Regions from separate parts of the Polymorphospora sp. NPDC051019 genome, predicted to be linked through region 1. Evidence: riboswitches for the same ligand, from Rfam matches in the RefSeq annotation. Region 1 holds a riboswitch; each other region holds the start of a gene.
The links. Region 1 has a riboswitch for cobalamin ahead of AB0M79_RS32410 (acyl-CoA thioesterase). Riboswitches for the same ligand answer to the same signal wherever they lie in the genome.

Region 1 (5,502 bases):
GACGCGCTGGTGGTACGTCGGTACGACCCTGCTCATGGACTGAGCATACGAGGTGAGTGGCTTGACTCGCCACTGCCGCCAACCTAGTGTCGAGGCAGTGGTGAGTCGCTTGGCTCGCCATCGGCCGGCCGTTCATCGCCGATGATCCCGGTCAGCCACCCACGCACCGAAGGAACATCGGATGAACCGCTTCGACAACCAGACCGTGCTCGTGACCGGTGGGACCGGTGGCCAGGGATCGAGCCACGTACGCGCCTTTCACGCGGAGGGAGCGAACGTGGTGATCGGCGACATCGACACCGAACGCGGCGCCGCTCTCGCCGACGAGCTCGGGACCCGCGCTCACTTCACCCGCCTCGACGTCACCGACGAGAGTTCGTGGTCCGCTGCTGTGCTAACCGCCGAGAGCGCCTTCGGCGCCCTGAACGTGCTCGTCAACAACGCGGGCGTCCAGAACCCGCCGGCGCCGATTGAGAACACGGACCAGGCCACGTGGTCGCGCATCCTCGACATCAACCTCACAGGGACCTTCCTCGGCATCAAGGTCGCCGCCCCCGCTCTGCGCCGCGCGACAGGGGGAGCCATCGTCAACATCGCCTCGACGATGGGCCTGGGCGGCACGGCGCACTACGCGCCGTACGTCGCCAGCAAGTGGGCCGTGCGAGGCCTTACCCGAACGGCAGCGCTCGAACTCGGCCGGGACCACATCCGCGTCAACACCATCCACCCCGGCGTGATCGCGACCCCCTTCATCCAAGAACCAGCAGCCGGCGCCACCGCGGCAATCGCCGACTTCTACTCACCCGAGCCGTTCGCCATCCCCCGACTTGGAGAGCCGACCGACGTCACCCGGCTTCTCCTGTTCCTCACGTCATCAGACGCGTCGTTCATCACGGGGTCGGAGTACGTCATCGACGGTGGACTCCTCCTCGGGCCCGCCCTTCAGACCGAGACCGCATGAGCAGTCCAGACACGACCGGATGGAACGACTCCGCACGTGACGCGTCTCTGTCGCACCTGCCCGATCACATCCGGCGAGCCATCGAGATCACACCCGCCGCAGGCACCAGCGAACGGATCATCGACATCACGACGCTGGGGCGCCGCACCGGCCGGCCACGCCGCATCGAGATCTTCTTCTACCGAGCTGCGGGCACCACCTACCTGTGTAGCGGCGCCGGCGGTGCCGCGACCGACTGGCACGCGAACCTTCTCGCCAATCCCAACTTCACCTTCCACCTCAAGAACGGGATCCGCGCAGATCTGCCCGCACGGGCCACGCCTGTCACCGACCCAGCTGAACGTCAGGCCGTGCTGGCGGAGATCGTCGCCGATCTCAACCAGCCCCACGACCCCGGCACCATCCGGCCGACTCGGCTCGAAGACTGGGCTGACAGTCGGCTGATGCGCATCAGCTTCCGCCATCGGCCGTGATCGCGGATCCCTCGACAGATGACCTACTCCCAGGCGCTGGGGTGTAGTCGCGGCCAGAGCAGCTCTTCGCCAGATGAGGGTGTAGCTGGCGCGGCGGTCCCAGATGGATGTCGAGGTTTCCAGAGGGAAAGGCTCCTACACGCTCATCCTGAAAGAACCGCCACGTGCCCGACGCTACCGTCGGCGACCGCTCGCACGCGTTCGCCCACCCCGATCTAACGACCTTCTGCAGACTCGACGAACTCGTGGCCGCGTGTTGATGACCGCGCTGATCGACTCGGTCAGCGCCGGCGTCCCGGCCGTGCTGAGCGAGGTCATCACGCTGGGCCGGACGTTGAAGAAGCGTGCCGACGACGTGCCGGCCTACTTCGACCGGCCCGGCACATCCAACGGCCCGACCGAGGCGATCAACGGACGGCTCGAACACCTCCGCGGCTCCGCGCTCGGATTCCGCAACATCACCAACTACATCGCCAGGTCCCTGCTCGAGACCGGCGGCTGCAGGCCACGACTACACCCTGGTCTGTGAAGAGCCGGTAACCGGCGGAACCTGTCGGGTCTACGACACGTACTGGCACCCGGCCTCGCTCTTTCCCGGTGTGCCCGGCGCCACGGCACACCGGCCCGTACCTGGTTATGCTCGCCCGTGGCGCTGGTGCGCCCGTCCCACCGGGGCGGGCGTCGTAAGAGGGAACCCGGTGCGAGACCGGGACTGCCCCGCAGCGGTGAGTGGGAACGAACGCCGTCAACAGAGCACTGGACCGCAACGGTCCGGGAAGCGACGGCCGGTAGGAGACCGGTACCCCCGGTCGTGCCCGCGAGTCCGAAGACCTGCCCGCGCCGCGCACACGGTCGGCGTGTGCGCTGCCGACGGCCTCGCGGGTGGGCCGGACGCGCGTCCCGCCACGGCCCCTGGCAGCGGTGGCGTTCGCCGTCCCGTCCGTGACGCCACCTTTCTGGAACGGACGAGACAGCGATGACACCACCGGGGCGACCGCCGTCGGCGTCGCAACTGACCCTGTCGCAGATCATGGACCAGCACCACACCAACCTGATGGGTACGGTGCACGGCGGACGCATCCTCAACCTCATCGACTCCGTCGCCGGGGTCGTCGCCGCCCGGCACTCCGACGGCCCCGCGGTCACCGCCGCCATGGACGAGACCGTCTTCCTGCAGGCCGTACGCGTCGGTGACGTCGTGCACGTACAGGCCAGGATCACCTGGGCCGGGCGCAGCTCGATGGAGGTCGCGGTCAAGGTCACCGCGGACCGGTGGGACCGCGCGGTCCCGGCCACCACCGTCGCCACGTCACACCTCGTCATGGTCGCCGTCGACGACAACGGCAAACCACGAACGGTGCCGGCGCTGCTCCCCGAGACGCCCGGCGACCACCAAGCGTTCCGGCAGGCCGAGATCCGGCGACGGCACCGACTCGCCCTACGCGACGCCCTCGCCGGCCACGGCCCGGACCAGGTGGCCGTCTGATCCCGTCACCGCGATCACAGGTACGTGATCAGCGGCCCGGCAGCCGGTTCAGGACGACCTCCGGGGCGATGTCGGGTGTGTGTGCCGGCTCCGCCAGCCGACATGTCCGTCCGGCCGGACGGAAACGACCCCGAATGCCGTCACGTCGAACACGCTGGTGAACGAGTTGTCCGGGCCGCGGAGCACGTCGGGACCGACCGGGTGTGCGCAGCGGCATCCGTCGTTCGGCGGCGACCGCGGCTGCCTTGTCGGCCCAGGCCGCCCTGGCCGGTGTGGCGAGCAGGGTCGGCCTCGGCCCGAGCAGGTCGAGGGTGGAGACCCGCCGGCCCAGCCGTGGTGGACGGCGGCGAGTTTCCAGGCGAGGTTGTCGGCGTCGGCGATGCCGCAGTTCATGCCGTACCCGGCCCGTCGGGGCGCGGACGGCCGTGTAGACGATCGTGGCCGCGTCGGGCGGCCGTCGACATGCTCATCATCGACCGTGCGACCCTGCGGTCGGCTTCGATTGAAATGTCGTACCCCGCATCTACAGTGATCACTCGCTGTTCACTGACAGCCAGTGTTGGCTCAGGCTTGGGGAGGTCGTGGGCATGGCCCGACGTCAGCGCCGTACTCGTCGCAAGTACTCAGGTGAAATGCTGTTGCTCACCGGCATGTTGCTGCTTGTGCTGGTCTGGTTGGTGATCGAGTTCGTCGAGCGGCACCCGGTCCTTGCCGCCCTTCTTGCTTTTGTAGTGGTCGCTGGCGCGGGCTTCTGGCTGTGGACGCGTGTACAGCGGGCACGGCGATTGGCGGACTGGGAACGCAATATCGCCGTCACGGACTCGATGACCGGTCCTCAGTTCGAGCGGTATGTTGCACGGCTGATGCGCGTGAGCGGGTTCCGCGAGGTCAGCGTGTGCGGCGGCGCCAATGACATGGGAGCCGACGTGATCGCCTACACGCCCGATGGGCGGCGGGTAGTCGTGCAGTGCAAGCGATACAAGGGCAAACTGGGTAGCCCGGATGTGCAGCGCTTTGCCGGCACCGCTCGTGACGTCCACAGAGCGGACGTGGCGTTGCTGGTGACGACAGGGACGCCGACGCGGCCGGCGCGGGAGGTTGCACGACACTGCCGAATCACGTTGGTGGACCGACCCATGTTGACGGAATGGGCCGCCACGCAGGTCGCGCCGATCCCCAGCTTGGGCGCTCCCGCCACCACACGGCCACCTGCGCCACCAGCAAGCCCAGGACTCCTTCGCCAGCCCTCGCCAACCCCCTCGGGGGGAAGTCCCTGTCCGCCTCCCACATACAACGAGATGTTGGAGGCGGACACGTCCGGGTAGCCGGAGAACGGCGCCGTCGGCCGGATGGCACCGTCACCTGTCAAAGGCACGGGCACGTTACCAGCCGACGTCCCCATGGAGTCAACCGTCGTCTCCCCAACTCGACCTGTGGCTGCGTCTGGCAGAGGTCCTCGACGTCGATCCGGAGTACTTCGCCGACACCGACGCCGAACGGGTCGGCGCCGACGTACGCACCGCGCTGGCCGACGAGGCAGCGGCGTGCGAGGCCAGCGGCGTGACAGTCGACCCCGCGGAGGTCACCGAACTCGTGCGTGACTACCCGGCCGCCGCACGCACCCTGGTCGCACTGGACCAGCGCTACCAGACGCCGCTGGCCGCGTTGCCGCACTCGCCGACCCCACCGACTTCCCGCCCGGTCTCGGCGAACCGCACGACGCCGTGCGGACTTCTTCTACGAGCACGACAACTACTTCGACCGACTGGACGCCGCCGCCGAGCTGCGGGCGCGTGCCGTGCGTCTGTATCGCGAGTTGACGGTGGGTCCGCAGCGATCAGCCGGCTGCGGTCGCTGGTGTCCATGCCCAAAGGCGCGGCTTTTCGTGGCTTGGTGGCGGTGTCGGCGTATCAGCCGGGCCGAGGCGGACATTCCAGGACTACGATCGAGTTTCCGGCGAATAGCTGCAGGTGCGGATGCCCAGCGAAGATCTGAACTGCCTCGTCGTGCGAGTCCGCCTCCACAATGGTGTAGCCGGTCATGGCGTCGGTAAGGTCCTCGACCCCTTGCGCCGTGATCAGCTTCTTCGCGTTCAATGGAGCGCCGGGGTCGATGAGAGCTTTCTCGTTGGCCTGCGCCCATGACGCCCAGGCGTGGATGAACTCACTTTGGCGCTGTTCGGTGAGTTCGGCCTTGCCGACCTCATCAGCCGCGCCGTTGAAGAGTGCAAGAAATCGACCCATCCCAACATGATATCTGGCGGCCTGCTCATGCTGCCGAGCCGTGATCACGCTGCCCGGCTGGAGTACAAGCGCGGCCAGCTGACGCAACAAGGATCCGTAGCCGCGAGCATCACCGCCAGTAGGTAGGGTGACCTGCTGAAATGCGCCCGATGCGAGGGCAGGGTGCGGTAGCTTCGCTGTGTTGGGGTAGCTGGACCTCCAACTGCTTACACACCTCCGGCACGGCGGCGCCGTGGCCGATCAGCTTCTCGCCCTCGCGCAGCTTGCGGATGATCTGCTCCGGCGTGTGTCGTCGTCGGGTACCCATCGTGATGATTCCTCCTGGCCCCATCCTGGGCA
Region 2 (5,502 bases), on a different contig from region 1:
CGCTCCACACCAGACGCGTCGCCGGGAAGACCGGGTCCGGCGGCATCGGTGGCGGGGCGACCGGGTTGCCGCCGGTGCCGTACACCCGGAACTCGTAGAGCGAGTAGCCGTACGGGGTGGCCCGTGCGGTGCCGTACATCCGCACGTAGCGGCCGGTGCCGGTGGTGTTGATGGTCTCCTTGAAGCCCCGGCCGCTGGTCGTCGAGTAGATCGTGGTCCAGGTTGTCGCGTTCGGCGAGACCTGGATCTGGTACGACGTCGCGTAGGCCCGGTCCCACTGGAGCACGACCTGGGTGATGGTGGCGGTCGCGCCGAGGTCGACGTAGATCCAGCCGGGGTCGACCCAGCCGGTGGTGGAACTGGTCGCCCAGCGGGTCGCCGGGTCGTTGTCGAAGGCCCGGGCCGGCACACACTCGTAGCAGTTGACGTCGCTCTGGTCGGAGGAGGCGACGGCGGGCTTCTGGTACGACAACAGCCGGCTCCCGCCCGGCGGGGGAGTGGTCGGCGGCGGCGTCGTGGGTGGCGGGGTGGTCGGCGGCGGGGTGCCGGTGGTGCCGGTGCGGATCTGGAACTCCCACAGCGAGTAGCCGTACGGGGTGGCCCGGGTGGTGCCGTGCACCCGGACGAAGCGCCCCGACCCGGTGACGGTGAGGTTCTGCACGCCGCCGGTGCCGTTCGTCGTGGTGTGGACGGTGGTCCAGGTGTTGCCGTCGGCGGAGGTCTGGATCGTGAAGGCGACGCCGTACGCCGCCTCCCAGTTCAGGGTCACGCCGCAGATCGCCTGGGTGCTGCCGAGGTCGACGCGCAGCCACTGCGGGTCGGCGGCGGCGCTGGACCAGCGGGTGCCGGTGTTGCCGTCGACGGCCGCGCTGGCCGGGTAGGCGCCGGACTCGACCGAGGAGGCGAGTGCCGGGCGGCCCTGGGCGGCGTTGGTGGTGCCGCAGCCGCCGGGTGCGCTGCCGCCGTACACCTGGAACTCGAACAGCGACACGCCCCAGGCGGTGGCCCGCCTCGTGGTGTGCAGCCGTACGTAGCGGGCGGTGCCGGCCACGGTCAGGCTCTGGTCGCCGCCGGTGCCGCCGACGGTGGTGTGTGCCGTGGTCCAGGAGGAGCCGTCGGTCGACAGTTGGATGGTGAAGTCGCTGGCGTACGCGGTCTCCCAGCGCAGCGCGACCCGGCTGACCGCGACCGGTGAGCCGAGGTCGACGCGTAGCCACTGCGGGTCGGCGGCGGCGCTGGACCAGCGGGTGCCGTTGTCGCCGTCGACGGCGGCGGAGGCCGGGAACGCGATCGACTCGGTCGACGACGCGGTGACCGGCCGGCCCTGCGAGAGCAGGATCTCCGCCGCGCTGGCGGTCACTGTGGTGGCCACGACGTATCCGCCGAGCAGGGCGACGAGGGCGGCGCCCAGGGCGCCGAGGCGTAGCCAGGTGGGGCGGGCGGGCCATCGGCCGGTCGGGGGCGGGGTGGGACGCATGGCAGCTCCTCTTCGACAGGGCGTGGTGTGTCGACCCGGTTACCAACCGATGACGACCGCATGAGAGAGCGCTCTCTTAATCGGACACTCTGAACCGTGTTTCGAGGTATGTCAATGCCTAGTCAACGCTCGGGGAGCGCTCCCCGGCAAGATCAACTATGCTGACGGCCGGTTCCCGGCGCCGGGCGGGGTGGTTTCAGGAGCCGTCGGGCAGCGCGGCCGCGTCGCGGGTGGTGTACGGGGCACGGTCGGCCGCCACCAGCAGCACCCCGATCGTCAGCCCGGTCGCCGACCCGACGGCCGCGTACAGCGAGTCGGTGTCGGCCGAGTTGACCGGGACACTGCCGGCGAGCGCGGTCAGCAGGGTCGCGATCGGCGTACCGAACATCAGCAGGAACAGCCAGAACATCGTCAGCACCGGATAGCCGATGGCCAGGAGGACGATCGTCGCGCCCTGCGCGTCCCACGCGGGCCGGCCGGCGGGCCAGCGCGCGGACAGCAGCGAGAGCCCGGCCAGCAGCACCACCCCGAGCAGCAGCGACGGACCCAGCCGCTCGTACGGCTCGACCAGCCGGATCCAGGCCGCACCGGCCGCGCCGAGCGCCAGCACGGCCGTGGCCGGCGCCAGCCGGCGGAGCAGGTGGTTCGGGATGGCCCGGTCGGCCGCCACGGTGCCGACACCGGCCGGTGCCGTCAGGACACCGGCGGCGAGCGCCGAACCGACCGTCAGCACGAGCAGTGTCCCGCTGACCGTGAGCGCGGCCGGCGTGAGCGCCGGCTCGGTGTCGGTCGGGGATTCGATGAGCGCCGCCAGCGGTGTCAGGGCCACGCCGACCGCGGCGGCGACGACCAGCGCCCGGCGGTCGGGACGGCGGGACCGTCGCCCGGTCGCCGCGACCGTGCCCACGGCCAGGCAACCGAGCACCGCCAGCGCGGTGGCCGCCGGCCAGCCGGCCAGGTCGGAGCGGTCCAGCGCCACGTCGGCGCCGATCCAGAGCAGGCCGGCGGTGACACCGGTCCGGGTGGCCCGCCGATCCCCACGAGCGGCCAGGACCAGCCCGAGTACGACCGCGACGATGGCCATGAAGCGCAGGTCGCGCACCCAGTAGGTGTTGTTCTCCGCGTACGCGTCCGGGCCGCTCGGCTCGGTGAGCGGCTGCAACACCGCCAGCCCGACCGCCCAGCCGACCGCCGCGGCGGCGGCGGCCACGATGCCGGCCAGCGACACGGCGCCCGCCGGCGACACGATGCCGGACCGGCGTGGGGCCTCGGTCGGGGGCGGGGGGTCGGACCCGCGTCGCCATCCTGCGCGCACGCGTGGACCGTACCGCACCGCGGTCGGTTCCGGGGTGCCCCCCGGCCCGGTCGTTTCGTGTCTCACGCGACACGCCGCGCCTAGATGTTGGGTGTGACTTTTGCAGGTCCCCTATATATGGTGTCCCCCGTAGCTGGTTCGGCCGCCCGTCCGGGGCGGTCGAGGCAAGAGGGAACCCGGTGCGAGTCCGGGACTGCCCCGCAGCGGTGAGTGGGAACGACAGCCGTCAGAAGCACTGGGCGCCACCCGGCCACGAGCCGGGCCGCCTGGGAAGCGACGGCCGGTAGGCGAACGCGGAGACTCCGCGCCGGCCCACGAGTCCGAAGACCTGCCAGCACACCGCGCACGCCCGTGCGCGGTGGTCCGAGGCCGCGCGGGACGGCCGACGCCATCGTGATCCTCGCCGGCCCGGCGGGGCCGTCGGTGTCGTCCGCGCGCCGCCATCCGGACCCCTGGACCGAAGTCGCGAGGAGAGTGTTGTGACGGTCACCGAGGTCGCCCCGGCACCGGCGGACGCCGGAGCGCCCGCTGCCAGGCGGACCCAGATGCAGGTGCGCAAACGTAACGGCTCGACCGAGCCGGTCGACGTCAACAAGATCGTCCGGGCCGTCGACCGGTGGGCCGACGACCTCGCCGACGTCGACCCGCTGCGGGTCGCGACCAGGACGATCAGCGGCCTGTACGACGGCGCCACCACCGCCGAACTCGACCGGCTGTCGATCCAGATCGCCGCCGAGATGATCGGCGAGGAACCGCAGTACTCGCGTCTCGCCGCCCGGCTGCTCGGCGCCTACGTCGACAAGGAGGTACGCGGCCAGGGCATCGCCTCGTTCAGCCAGGCGATCCGGCTCGGCCACGCCGAGGGGCTGATCGGCGACGAGACCGCCGAGTTCGTCCGGATCAACGCCCGCAAGCTCGACGACGCCATCGACCCCGACGGGCACCTGCGGTTCGAGTACTTCGGACTGCGCACCGTCTACGACCGCTACCTGCTGCGGCACCCGACCAGCCGGCTGGTCGTGGAGACCCCGCAGTACTGGCTGCTGCGGGTCGCCTGCGGACTGTCCACCAACCCGGCCGAGGCGATCGCCTTCTACCGGCTGATGTCGTCGCTGGCCTACCTGCCCAGCTCGCCGACGCTGTTCAACTCCGGCACCCGGCACACCCAGATGTCGTCGTGCTATCTCGTCGACTCGCCGCGCGACGAACTCGGCTCCATCTACGAGCGCTACGCCCAGGTCGCGCACCTGTCGAAGTTCGCCGGCGGGATCGGCATCTCGTGGTCCCGGGTCCGCTCGCGGGGAGCGCTGATCCGGGGCACCAACGGCAAGTCCAACGGCATCGTCCCGTTCCTGCGTACCCTGGACGCCTCGGTCGCCGCGGTCAACCAGGGTGGCCGGCGCAAGGGCGCCGCCTGCGTCTACCTCGAACCGTGGCACCCCGACATCGAGGAGTTCCTCGAGCTGCGCGACAACACCGGCGAGGACGCCCGCCGTACCCACAACCTGAACCTCGCCAACTGGATCCCCGACGAGTTCATGCGCCGGGTCGAGGCCGACGGGGTCTGGTCGCTCTTCGACCCCGACGAGGTACCGGAACTGCCCGACCTGTGGGGCGAGGAGTTCGACGCCGCCTACCGCGCCGCCGAGGCCGACGGCCGCCACGTGCGCCAGGTCAAGGCCCGCGACCTGTACGGCCGGATGATGCGCACCCTCGCCCAGACCGGCAACGGCTGGATGACCTTCAAGGACGCCGCCAACCGGCTGTGCAACCAGACCGCCGAACCCGGCAACGTGGTGCACCTGTCCAACCTGTGCACCGAGATCATCGAGGTCTCCAGCGACACCGAGACCGCCGTGTGCAACCTCGGCTCGGTCAACCTGGCCGCCCACGTCGCCGGCGACGACATGGACTGGCCGAAGCTGCGCGCCACCGTACGCACCGCGGTCACCTTCCTCGACCGGGTCATCGACATCAACTACTACCCGAGCCCGGAGGCGGCGGCGAGCAACCCCCGCTGGCGCCCGGTCGGCCTCGGCGTCATGGGCCTGCAGGACGTCTTCTTCGCGCTCCGGCTGCCGTTCGACGCGCCCGCCGCCCGGGAACTGTCCACCCGGATCGCCGAGGAGATCTACCTGACCGCCCTGGAGACCTCCGCCGACCTCGCCGAGCGCGCCGGCCCGCACCCGGCGTACGGCCAGACCCGCGCCGCCCGCGGCGACCTCCAGCCCGACCTGTGGGGGGTCACCCCGACCCAGACCGACCGCTGGGCCGCGCTTCGCGAGCGCGTCTCCCGCTACGGCCTGCGCAACTCGCTGCTCGTCGCGATCGCCCCGACGGCCACCATCGCCTCGATCGCCGGCTGCTACGAGTGCGTCGAGCCGCAGGTCTCCAACCTGTTCAAGCGCGAGACGCTGTCCGGCGAGTTCCTCCAGATCAACACCGCGCTCGTCGGTGAGCTGAAGGCCCGGGGGCTGTGGACCGAGCCGGTCCGGGCGGCGATCCGCCGCGCCGAGGGCTCCGTGCAGGGCATCGCCGAACTGCCCGGGGACGTCCGCGAACTCTTCCGCACCGCCTGGGAGCTGCCGCAGCGGGCGCTGATCGACCTCGCCGCCGAGCGGTCGCCGTACATCGACCAGAGTCAGTCACTGAACCTGTTCATGAGCGCACCCAGCATCGGCAAGCTCAGCTCGATGTACCTCTACGCCTG
Region 3 (5,502 bases), on a different contig from region 1:
TCGAGGGTGTGCCGGCACAGGAACGCGTCGGTGTCGCGGATGTCGACGTCGGCGATCCAGCGACGGCGCTCCCGCACGAACTTGTCCTGCCGCCAGGCCATCAGCTTCGGGAAGCCGGTGGACCCGGAGGTCCACAGGGTGCGGAAGATCCGGTGGTGCACCTCGGTGGCGGGCTCCGCGAGCGGGTCGGCGGCGCCCAGCTCGTCGAGGCCCACGGTGGGCGGCCCGGGCGGCAGCTCGCGGTGACCGTCGGTCACCACCAGGACCGGCTCGGTACGGTCCAGCGCGGTGCGCAGGTCGGCCGCGTCGAAGTTGCCCATCAGCGGTACGTAGCGGGCGCCGAGCCGGGCCACGGCGATGATCAGTGCGACGTATCCGATGCTGTTGCGCATGGCGAAGGCGACGCTGTCGTCGGCGCGTACGCCCCGGGCGGCCAGGCCGCCGGCCAGGCGGTCGACCAGCGCGACCAGTTCGGTGTAGCTGACCGCGTCTCCTCCCGTGGTCTCGACGGCGGGTGCGTCGGGGCGGGCCGCGGCGACCGCGCGTACGGCCGTGTAGAGCGTGTCCGGGTCTTCGGTGGTCATGCCGTCCACCCGGCGTACGTGGCGAACCGCCAGTCCTTGGCCAGGCAGTCGACCTGCGCGTAGCCGGCCTGCCGCAGCCAGTCGAGTTGGGTGTCGACGTCGATGCAGATGTCGTGCTTCATCCGCTCGCGGCCGGCGGCCCACTCGTCGGCCGGTGTCTCGGAGTCGTGCACGTGCTTCTCGTGCTGGCGGTCGTAGAGCGCCTCGATCGCCGGGGTGGGCGCGAGCACCTGCTCGACGTTGACGAACAGGCCGCCCGGGCGCAGTACGTCGCGGATGCGGGCGAACAGGTCGCGCTTGCCCTCGTGCGGCAGGTGGTGGATCGCCAGACCGGAGACGACGGCGTCGAACGGGCCGACCGGCAGCGGGTCGGTGAGGTCGGCGACCAGCGTGCGGACGTGCTCGACGGTCTCGAAGCGCCGCACGGCCTTGGCCAGCATCGGCTGCGACCGGTCGACGAGGAGCAGTTCGGCGTCGGGCAGCCGCTCCAGCAGCGCCGCGCTGAGCAGGCCGGTGCCGGCGCCCAGGTCGAGGATGCGGGGCCGGCGGGGCACCGACATGGCGACCACGCTGACCGCGCTGCCGTAGAGGAGGTCGAACGACGGGATCAGTTGCCGCCGCAGCGCGTCGAAGGTCGCCGGATTCCAGAGTTCGGTGGTCACAGGTCTCCCCCCATCAGCCTTACGGCAATGGATCGGTCAGGGCTGGGCGGTGGCCGAGCTACGCCACAATGGGCGGCCGGATTCGCGCCAGACATTGACCGTGGTGCAGTGGTTTCACCCGGTCTCCCCTGCTTGCCGAGATCCAGAAAGAATGCACCCGGCAGCAATGCCACCTGGCCACGTCGCCGAGCATCACTATAGACGATGATCATTCAGTTAGAAACGGGTAGATCATCTGACGAACCCGGCGGATACGGGCCCTTCGAATTCACGTCCGTCGCACCGTTGCCACATTGCGGAGAGTGACTGTCGGGAGGGTGACATCCGGGGTGGCACATGCCACCCACCAGCGGATTGACACCGGGCGGGCGACTCGGAAAGACTTACCGTCCACAACAGAAGATGCGTGCACCGTGGGGGAAGTCCGGTCGAAGTCCGGCGCTGGCCCGCAACGGTAGGCCGTCGAGCACTGCATTGTGCCCGGCGGTGAGCCCGAATGCCCACCTGCGCGCAAACCCGCTCCTCACCCGTCGTGGCCCACGGGACGGAGTCCGGATAAATCCCCACCGCGCACCGTGAGCGCAGGGACCTCCGGCCTCGTTACCTTCGGGCCGGAAAGGCGTGCCCACACATGGTCCGCTCGCTATCCCGGCACAAACTCCCCGCCCTGCTGTGCGGCATATTCGCCGCCGCCCTCACCGTCGCGACACCGGCCGCCGCGGCCGCCGCCCCGCCGACCCTGAGCCGCTCCGACGCCGCCGCCGGCTGGTTGGCCCGGCAGATGGTCGACGGCGAGCGCTTCGAGACCGAGTTCGGCGGCGTCAGCTACCCCGACCAGGGCCTCACCATCGACGCCATCTTCGCGTTCGCCGCCGCCAAGGTCGCCGACGAGAACGGCGCCAAGGCGCTCACCTGGCTCGCCCGGCCGGAGATCCTCACCGGCTACGTCGGCGACGGCGGCACCGAGGCGTACGCCGGCGCCACCGCCAAGCTCACCCTCGCCGCCCAGGTCCGGGGTGCCGACCCGACCGCGTTCGGCGACGTCGACCTGGTCGCCCGACTGCGCGGCCTGGAAGACCCGTCCGGCCGGTTCTCCGACCGGTCCGCGTGGGGCGACTACAGCAACGCCTTCAGCCAGTCCTTCGCCCTGCTCGCCCTCGACCGCACCCCGGCCGGCGCCCCCGCCACCGCCGCCGCGTTCCTGGCCGGCAGCCGCTGCGCCGACGGCGGCTACCCGCTGCTGTTCGCCCAGGCCACCTGCGTCAGCGACGTCGACGCGACGGCGCTGGCCGTGCAGGCCCTGCTGGCCGTCGACCGGTACGCCGACGCGGCGGCCGGGCTCGCCTGGCTGACCGGCGTACAGGCCGCGAACGGCTCGTTCGGCAACGCGGCCGGCGAGCCGAACGCCAACAGCACCGGTCTCGCCGCCCAGGCGCTGTGGGCCGGCGGGCGGCTGATCGCCGCCGCCAGGGCGAACATCTTCCTGCTCGGCCTCCAGGTCGGCTGCTCCGGCCCGGTGGCCGACCGTGGCGCGGTCGCGTACACCGGCGCCGGCTTCGACCCGGCCACCGCGCCCCGGGCCACCGCCCAGGCCGTCCCGGGGCTGGCGGCGGTCGGCTTCGCGAAGCTCTCCGCCACCGGCGCCCGCGGCGCCGCGCCCACCCTGGCGTGCCGGTGAGTACGGCGATCGCGCGAACCCGACGCTGGGCCGCGACCCTCGCCGCGCTCCTGTTGCTGACCGCCGGCCTCACCGTCGCCGAGCCGGCACCCCGGGCCGCGCACGCCGCGGCCTGCGTCGGGACGACCGGCGTCACGGTCGTCGTCGACTTCACCGCCTTCGGCGGGTCGATCGAGGTACGGTGCGCGCCCGGCGACCCGGCCACCGGGCTGGCCGCCCTCCAGGGCGCCGGCTTCGCCGTCACCGGGACGGCCCGGTGGGGGCTGGCGTTCGTCTGCCGCCTCGACGGGCTGCCGACCGCTGCCACCGAACCGTGCGTCAACACCCCGCCGGCCAGCGCGTACTGGTCGTACTGGCACGCCCCGGCCGGCGGCAGCTGGTCGTACAGCACGCTCGGCGCCAGCAGCTACAACCCGGCACCGGGCACTGTGGAGGGATGGTCGTTCGGGTCCGGCGCGGCCCCGGGCATCTCGCCCCCGTGATCCGCTGACGATCCGGGCCGGGCGGCTTCCCCCCGCCCGGCCCGGATGCGTCGGCCCGCTCCCGTACCCTCCCGCCAGGCATTTCGGGTTCCGGTGGAGGAGAACGGGTCATGAGCAGTCTCGGTGTGCACTTCGCGATCGACGAGGAGGCGGCGGCCCGGCTGCTGTCGGCCGACGACGACGCGGCGGTGATGGCGATCGTCACCGGGATCGAGGAGGCCTGGGACAAGGTCGACCACTGCGAGACCGACAAGGCCTGGGACGCGATCCACCGCTGCCTCACCGACGGCCTGCTCGGCTACGACAACGGCGACTATCCCCTCAACGCGGCGGTCCTCGGCGGTCTCCAGGTCCACGAGGACGACGACTACATCGTCAGCCTCCTCACCCCGGACCGGGTACGCGACGTCGCCGAAGCGCTCGTCCCGGTCGACCGCGACCGGCTGCTCGCCGGCTACCGGGCGATCGACGTCGAGGACTACGGCGTGAACCACGGCGCCGAGGACTTCGAATACACCTGGGCGAACTTCACCGATCTCGTGGCCTTCTTCCAGCGCGCCGCCCGCGACGGCAAGCACGTGATCTTCACCGTCGACCAGTGAGCGTCGGCGACCGCTGTCACTCCAGGTGGAACGTTGCCGACCCCCGTTCGGCGGCCGTGCCCACCGGCTCGATGAACAGCAGCCCGGTGCGGTGGCGGACGTACCGGCCGGGGAAGTTCCCCGATTCGAGCGAGATCCCGGCACCGTCGGCCAGTCCGGGCCGGCGTACGAAGCTCGCGTCGGCCCGGAACAGGGCCGAGCCGTCGTCGCGCTCCAGGTGGATCTCGTAGTTGCGGTGCCGCAGGTAGTGGCCGGGGAAGTTGGTCGACTCCAACGACACCGACCCGGCGCCGGCCAGGCCGGTGACGATCCGGAACTGGGAGTCGGCCAGGTTCGTCACGTTCGGCTCGACCCGGCCCCGGTAGGCGAAGTGGCGGACGAAGTTGGCGGCGAGGTCGTGCGAACGCAGCCGTACCGGGGTCGCGCCGTCGGGGACCGGGATGCCGAAGTTGGGCGTGCCGTCGGCGTTCCAGTACAGCTTCTGGATACGGGTCCGCCGGTTCGGGTCGTTGAGCGGGTCGCCGCTGATGTCCCGGTAGTTGCGGTCGTGGTAGACGAGGATGTCGCTCTGCCCGTCGTCGGACGTGGTGAACGAGTTGTGGCCGGGACCGTACTGGCCGGTGGCGGCGTTGCTGGCGAAGACCGGGGTCGGGCTCTTCGTCCAGGACGCCGGGTTGAGCAGGTCCGCCGTCGCGGCGGCGGTCAGCAGGCCGAGGCAGTAGTTGGCGTCCGTCGCGCTGGCCGAGTAGGTCAGGAAGATCCGGCCGTTGCGCTGGATCACCGCCGGCCCCTCGGCCACCCGGAAGCCCCGGGTCTCCCAGTCGTACGTCGGCACGGTCAGCCGGGTCACCGGGCCGGTGATCGTCCACGGGTCGGCGCCCATCCGCGCCAGGTAGAGGTTGGAGTTGGTGGCGATCCCCGGCTCCTGCTGCGCCCAGGTCAGGTAGCGCACCCCGCCGGCGACGAACGTCGAGGCGTCCAGGGCGAAGGTGTCCCACGGCGTGGTGATCCGGCCGCGTTCGGTCCACGAGCCGCCGAGCGGGTTCGCGGCGGAGTTCTCCAGCACGTACATCCGGATCCGCCAGATGTCGTCGGCCCGGCCGGCGGCGAAGTAGACGTACCACCGGCCGTTGATGAAGTGGATCTCCGGTGCCCAGATGTGGGCGCTCATCTCGCCGCTGGTGTGCCGGCGCCAGATCGTAGTCTCCGGGGCGGTGGAGAGCCCCTGCAGGGTGGTGGCGCGGCGCAGCACGATGCGGTCGTACTCGGGCACCGTGGCGGTCAGGTAGTAGTAGCCGTCGGTGTGCCTGACGATGTGCGGGTCGGCCCGCTGGGTGACCAGCGGGTTGGTGTGGTTGACCGCCGGGGCGGCGGGGGCCGGTGCCGCCGGCAGCAGGCTCGCCAGCACGGCGAGCACTGTCGCGGTGGCGACCCGGCGGACGAGGCCGGCGGGGCGCGGCGCGGCGGGGCTGGTCATCGGCGTCTCCTCGTACG
Region 4 (5,502 bases), on a different contig from region 1:
CCAGCGGCTCCGGCGCGGTCACCGCGGGAACCGCGGCCGACCTCGGCGACACCCGCACACTGTGCTCGTCGGCGGCCGGTGCCAGCGCGGGCGTCTTCGCCTGCGGCGCCGACCTCGACCTCGCCATCCCCGACAACGTGGCGCCGGGGGAGTACAAGGCGACCCTGACCCTGACCCTGGCCTGACCTTTCCGCGACCGGGGGATGCCGGGCCCGCCGGGCCCGGCATCCCCACCACCGTTGCCGGATCGACTCCACGGAGCCGCTGACATGACCCACTCCCGTGCCACCCGCCTGGTCGTCCGGCTGCTCGTCGGGTCGGCCGTCATCCTCGGCGCCACCGGTCCGGCCGCCGCCGCGCCCGCCCCGCCACCGGCGCTGCCCGGGTACGCCCCGGCCGAGGAGTTCCGGTGGAGCGTGCAGCCGTCGAGCCCGCGCGGACCCAACGGCCGCAACGAGTTCGCGTACGAGCTCAACCCCGAGGAGAAGATCACCGACTGGGTCGCGGTCAGCAACCTCACCGGAAAGCCGCTGACCGTCAACGTGTACGCGACCGACGCGTTCACCGCCCCGGACGGCGGATTCGCCCTGCTGACCGCCGACGAGCCGGCCACCGGCGTCGGGAGCTGGGTCACCCTGCCGAAGAAGTCGTACACGCTGCCGGCCGGCAAGCGGGCCGACGTCCCGTTCGAACTGGCGGTACCGGCCAACGCGAGCCCCGGCGACCACATCGGCGGCCTGATCGCCTCGGTCAACACCGAGGAACGGCAGGAGGACGGGCAGACCGTCAACGTCGAGCGACGCATCGCCGCCCGGATCTACCTGCGGGTCGCCGGCCCGGTCGAACCGGCCGCCCTGATCTCCGCCCTGGACGTCGACTATGCCAACCCGCCGCTGTCGCTCGGCGGCGACATGACGGTGACGTACCGGATCGCCAACGACGGCAACGTCCGCTTCTCCGGCAAGGCCCGGGTCCAGGTCACCGGACCGTTCGGGATACGCGTCGCCAACAGCGAGGTCATCGACATCCCCGAGCTGCTGCCCGACTCGGAACTGCGGCTGACGCAACGGTTCCCCGGCGTGTTCCCGGCCGGCCTGCTGACCACGACCGTCACCGTCAACCCGCAGGAGAGCGGCGGACCGCTGCCCTCGCTGAGCCGCGACTCGGCGCTGTGGGCGGTGCCGTGGCCGCTGGCGGCCGGGCTGCTGCTGGCCGGGGCGCTGCTGCTCGGCTGGTGGCTGCGGAACAGGCGCTGGCACCGCATCGTCGCCGCCGGCGGCTTCGACGCCGCGCCGGAGGCGGCGCCGACCGTCCGGCCGGTGGCGTCATGACACCGGCCGGCCGCGCCCCGCGTCCGGCCAACCGGGCGGCCGTCCCACGGGTCGCGGTGGGGCTCCTTCTCACCGCCGGGATGACCGGTGCGGCCACCTCCGCGCCGGCCGCGCCCGTGCCGCCGGCCGTGGTCTCGGCCGCCCTCGCGACACCGCTGGCCGGCGGATTGCGGGCCGGGTCGGCGGCGCCGGACTCCGGGACCGCGCGCCGGACGGAGGTCACGGTGTCGATCGCACCGGCGCCGACCACGCCCGGACCCACCCCCACCGGCCCTGAACCGACCCCCACCGGGACCCCCGGCCCTGTGCCGACCGGCACCCCCGCGCCGCCGACCCCGTCGGCGTCACCCGATCCCGGCGGCCGGCTCCCGCAGACCGGGCTCGCCATCGGCGGCATCCTGGTCCTCGGCGCGGCCCTGGTCGGCGCCGGCGCCGGACTGCGTACGCTCAGCCGCCGCAGGTGAATCCGCAGGGGCCGTTTCGGACGCCGTGCCGTGCGTCGAGGTCGCCGGCGCCCGGCCGGGCGGACCGGAGAGCCCGCCCGACCCGGTGCCGTCAGTTGCCGCGTACCTCGGCGGCGGCCGCGACCAGGTGCCGCAGCGACGCCTCGACCTCGGGATAGCCGCGGGTCTTCAGGCCGCAGTCCGGGTTGACCCACACCCGCCGGGCCGGTACGGCCGCGACGGCGCGGCGCAGCGCCTCGACCACCTCGGCGTGGGACGGCACCCGTGGCGAGTGGATGTCCCACACCCCGGGGCCGACACCCCGGCGGTAGCCGACCGCGGCGAGATCGTCGAGGACCTCCATCTTCGAACGGGACGCCTCGATGCTGGTCACGTCCGCGTCGAGGGCGTCGATCGCGGTGATCACCTCGCCGAACTCGGAGTAGCACAGGTGGGTGTGGATCTGGGTGTCGTCGGCGACGCCGCTGGTGGCCAGGCGGAAGGCCGCCACCGCCCAGTCCAGGTAGGTCCTCTGGTCGGCCCCGCGCAGGGGCAGGGTTTCCCGCAGCGCCGGCTCGTCGACCTGGATGACCCTGATCCCGGCCGCCTCCAGGTCGTGGCACTCGTCCCGCAGGGCGAGCGCGACCTGGTCGGCGGTGTCGGCCAGCGGCTGGTCGGCGCGGACGAACGACCAGGCGAGGATGGTGACCGGGCCGGTGAGCATGCCCTTGACCGGCCGGCTGGTCAGCGACTGGGCGTACGTGGACCACACCACGGTCATCGGCGCCTTGCGGGCGACATCGCCGTAGATGATGGGCGGACGTACGCAGCGGGAGCCGTAGGACTGCACCCAGCCGTGCTCGGTGGCGGCGAACCCGTCGAGTTGCTCGCCGAAGTACTGCACCATGTCGTTGCGTTCCGGCTCGCCGTGCACGAGCACGTCCAGACCGAGCCGCTCCTGGAGCCGGATGACGTGCTCGACCTCGGCACGCATCCGCCGGGTGTAGCCGGCCTCGTCGAGGGTGCCGGCCCGGTGGGCGGCGCGCGCCCTACGCAGCTCGACGGTCTGCGGGAACGACCCGATGGTGGTGGTCGGCAGCTCCGGCAGCCCCAGCCGCTCCTGCTGGCGGGCGGCCCGGTCGGCGTGGTCGCCGCGCCGCCGGTCGGCGGGACCGAGCGCGGCGAGCCGGGCCCGTACGTCGTCGTGCCGCCACGCCGCCGGCGCCGGGCGCGGCGGTGCCGGCAGGTGCCCGGTGCCGTCGCGCACCGCGCGGCCGAGCAGGACGACCTCGTCCACCTTCTGCCGGGCGAACGCGAGCCGCTCGTACAGGTGCGGGTCGAGGCGGGTCTCGACGGACAGGTCGACCGGGACGTGCAGCAACGAGCAGGACGTGGCGACGGCGACGTGGTCGGCGAGCCCGGCGACCGCCGCCCCGGCGGCCGCCGCGGCACGCAGGTCGGTACGCCAGATGTTCCGTCCGTCGACCAGGCCGGCGACGATGGTCCTGCCGCGCAGTGACCCCGCGACGGCGAGCCGGTCGAGGTTGCCCCGCCCGGCGACCAGGTCCACGCCGATCGCCTCGACCGGTGTGTCCAGCAGGGCCGGCAGGGCCTCGCCCAGCTCGCCGAAGTAGGTGGCCACGAAGATCCGTGGCCGGTGTTCGATCCCACCGAGCCGGGTGTAGGCGCGGCGCAGCGCGTCGATCTCCGCCGGGGCGCGGTCGGCGACGTACGCGGGCTCGTCCAGCTGCACCCAGGCCACCCCGGCGTCGGCCAGGGCGGTGAGGATCCCGGCGTACGCCTCGACCAGGTCGTCGAGGCGGGCGAACGGATCGTCGCCCTTGGCCAGCAGCAGGAACGTGGCCGGCCCGACCAGCACCGGCCGGGTGGTGATGCCCAATTCGCGGGCCTCGCCGTACTCGCGCAGCGCCTTGGCCGGGTCGGCGACGAAGGCGGTGTCCGGGCCGATCTCCGGCACCAGGTAGTGGTAGTTGGTGTCGAACCACTTGGTGAGTTCCAGCGCCGGCTCGGCGTCGACGCCACGGGCCATGGCGAAGTAGGTGTCCAGCTCGGACAGTCCGAGCCGGGCGAACCGGTCCGGAACCGCGCCGACGGCGACGGCGGTGTCGAGCACGTGGTCGTAGTAGGAGAAGGTGTTCGACGGGATCGCGTCGAGACGGGCGTCCCGCAGCGTCCGCCAGACCTCGGCGCGTAGCCCGGCGGCGGTGCGCTCCAGTTCGCCGGCGTCGACGGTGCCGGCCCAGTAGGCCTCGACGGCCCTCTTCAGCTCCCGGTTGGTGCCGATGCGCGGATAGCCGAGCACGGTGCTCTGGCCGAATGCGGTGCTCAACGGATGGGTCCTTCCCTCGAGGTGCCCGGCGGGGCACGGGAGGGGGAAGGCAGGGTACGGGTCGGTACCGGCTTCCGCCCTGGCCCTCCCGAGAGGCCGCCGGCGGCGCACACCGGCGGCGTGCGCGGCGCTGGCAGGTCTTCGGACTCGTGGGCGTGACCCGATGGTCGCCTACTGGCCGTCGCTTCCCAGACCTCGCGGTCCAGTGCTCTGATGACGGCGGTCGTTCCCACTCACCGCTGCGGGGCAGTCCCGGTCTCGCACCGGGTTCCCTCTTACGACGCCCCACCCTCACGGGTCGGGCGAACCAGCACCGTCCGCCATCGTACGGGCCTTCGGGCGGTGTCCGGGTGAGGGTGTCCGACGTACGGGACGGCGGGGTGCTACTTTGCGGTTTCCGCAAACTTCTTTGTCAACCCGTCCGGGGTGCGGCATGTTGGCGCCGGAGGCGGTCACCTCCGGCACCGACGAACCGAGGGTGGTAACCATGGACGCGAAGTTCTGGGACGACAGGTACCTCAGCCGGGAACAGCTCTTCAGCGGCAACCCCAACGGCGTCCTCGTCGCCGAGGTGGCCGACCTGCGGCCGGGGCGGGCCCTCGACCTCGGCTGCGGCGAGGGTGCCGACGCGCTCTGGCTGGCCCGGCGCGGCTGGCAGGTGACCGGAGTCGACATCTCGGACGTGGCCCTGCGCCGCGCCGCGGCCGGGGACGACACCGGCCGGGTGACGTGGACCCGGGTCGACCTGGCCACCGAGCCACCACCGGCCGGCCCGTTCGACCTGGTCTCGGCCCAGTACTTCCCGCTGCGCCGCGAACCGGGTCACGCCGTACTGCGCGGCCTGCTGGCCACGGTCGCACCCGGCGGAACCCTGCTCGTCGTCAGTCACGATCTGGCCGATCTTCCGCCGCGGCACGACCTCGACGTCGACCCGGCCGACTTCTACCAGCCCGGGGAGGTCGCCGGGCTGCTCGACGACGACTGGGCCGTCCTGGTCGACGAGATCCGGCCACGGACGGTTCCCGCGCCGCCGGGGACGCACCACCGCAACGACATCGTCCTGCGGGCGCGACGGGAGCCGTCACTGCCCTGACCGGCCGCCGGCCCGACGGGTGGCGCCGACCCGTCGGGCGCGCGGGTGAGGGCGCGCGGCGGTCCGGGCTGTTGCATCCGGTACCCGGGTACAGGCTTACCGTCGGATGGCCGGCGCCGACCCGGCACCGGAACCGCCCGTACGAGGAGGCTGTGATGCCGTTTGTCGTCCCGGACGTTTGTAGCCTGCCCACCGCCGACCGGCCGCCCCGGCTGGCCGAGTTCGACGCCCTGCTCACCACCGCCGTGCGCGCCGTCGAGTCGCTCACCCCGACCCACGCCCGAC

Region 2: it holds a riboswitch for cobalamin, as region 1 does, so the genes downstream of both, AB0M79_RS01160 (ribonucleoside-diphosphate reductase subunit alpha) here and AB0M79_RS32410 (acyl-CoA thioesterase) in region 1, are expected to answer to the same signal.
Region 3: it holds a riboswitch for cobalamin, as region 1 does, so the genes downstream of both, AB0M79_RS10310 (peptidase) here and AB0M79_RS32410 (acyl-CoA thioesterase) in region 1, are expected to answer to the same signal.
Region 4: it holds a riboswitch for cobalamin, as region 1 does, so the genes downstream of both, metE (5-methyltetrahydropteroyltriglutamate--homocysteine S-methyltransferase) here and AB0M79_RS32410 (acyl-CoA thioesterase) in region 1, are expected to answer to the same signal.

Annotation. Positions count from the first base shown of each region.
Region 1 covers NZ_JBFBCH010000028.1:48,107-53,608, forward strand. Annotated here, with positions in the region: gene AB0M79_RS32390 (TetR/AcrR family transcriptional regulator) at 1-36, opposite strand, end outside; gene AB0M79_RS32395 (glucose 1-dehydrogenase) at 182-961, shown strand; gene AB0M79_RS32400 (nitroreductase/quinone reductase family protein) at 958-1,434, shown strand; partial or broken gene AB0M79_RS32405 (transposase) at 1,679-1,963, shown strand; cobalamin riboswitch at 2,119-2,267, shown strand; gene AB0M79_RS32410 (acyl-CoA thioesterase) at 2,411-2,920, shown strand; gene AB0M79_RS32415 (FAD-dependent monooxygenase) at 2,969-3,313, opposite strand; gene AB0M79_RS32420 (restriction endonuclease) at 3,784-4,245, shown strand; gene AB0M79_RS32425 (hypothetical protein) at 4,831-5,163, opposite strand; partial or broken gene AB0M79_RS32430 (IS3 family transposase) at 5,357-5,470, opposite strand.
Region 2 covers NZ_JBFBCH010000001.1:256,641-262,142, reverse strand. Annotated here, with positions in the region: gene AB0M79_RS01170 (discoidin domain-containing protein) at 1-1,477, opposite strand, end outside; gene AB0M79_RS01165 (hypothetical protein) at 1,674-2,792, opposite strand; cobalamin riboswitch at 2,910-3,143, shown strand; gene AB0M79_RS01160 (ribonucleoside-diphosphate reductase subunit alpha) at 3,272-5,502, shown strand, end outside.
Region 3 covers NZ_JBFBCH010000004.1:260,712-266,213, reverse strand. Annotated here, with positions in the region: gene AB0M79_RS10320 (AMP-binding protein) at 1-584, opposite strand, end outside; gene AB0M79_RS10315 (class I SAM-dependent methyltransferase) at 581-1,246, opposite strand; cobalamin riboswitch at 1,630-1,769, shown strand; gene AB0M79_RS10310 (peptidase) at 1,878-2,924, shown strand; gene AB0M79_RS10305 (hypothetical protein) at 2,975-3,406, shown strand; gene AB0M79_RS10300 (YfbM family protein) at 3,517-4,008, shown strand; gene AB0M79_RS10295 (family 43 glycosylhydrolase) at 4,025-5,485, opposite strand.
Region 4 covers NZ_JBFBCH010000006.1:242,803-248,304, reverse strand. Annotated here, with positions in the region: gene AB0M79_RS14250 (Ig-like domain repeat protein) at 1-185, shown strand, start outside; gene AB0M79_RS14245 (DUF916 domain-containing protein) at 270-1,331, shown strand; gene AB0M79_RS14240 (hypothetical protein) at 1,328-1,795, shown strand; gene metE (5-methyltetrahydropteroyltriglutamate--homocysteine S-methyltransferase) at 1,887-4,124, opposite strand; cobalamin riboswitch at 4,239-4,451, opposite strand; gene AB0M79_RS14230 (class I SAM-dependent methyltransferase) at 4,558-5,217, shown strand; gene AB0M79_RS14225 (hypothetical protein) at 5,373-5,502, shown strand, end outside.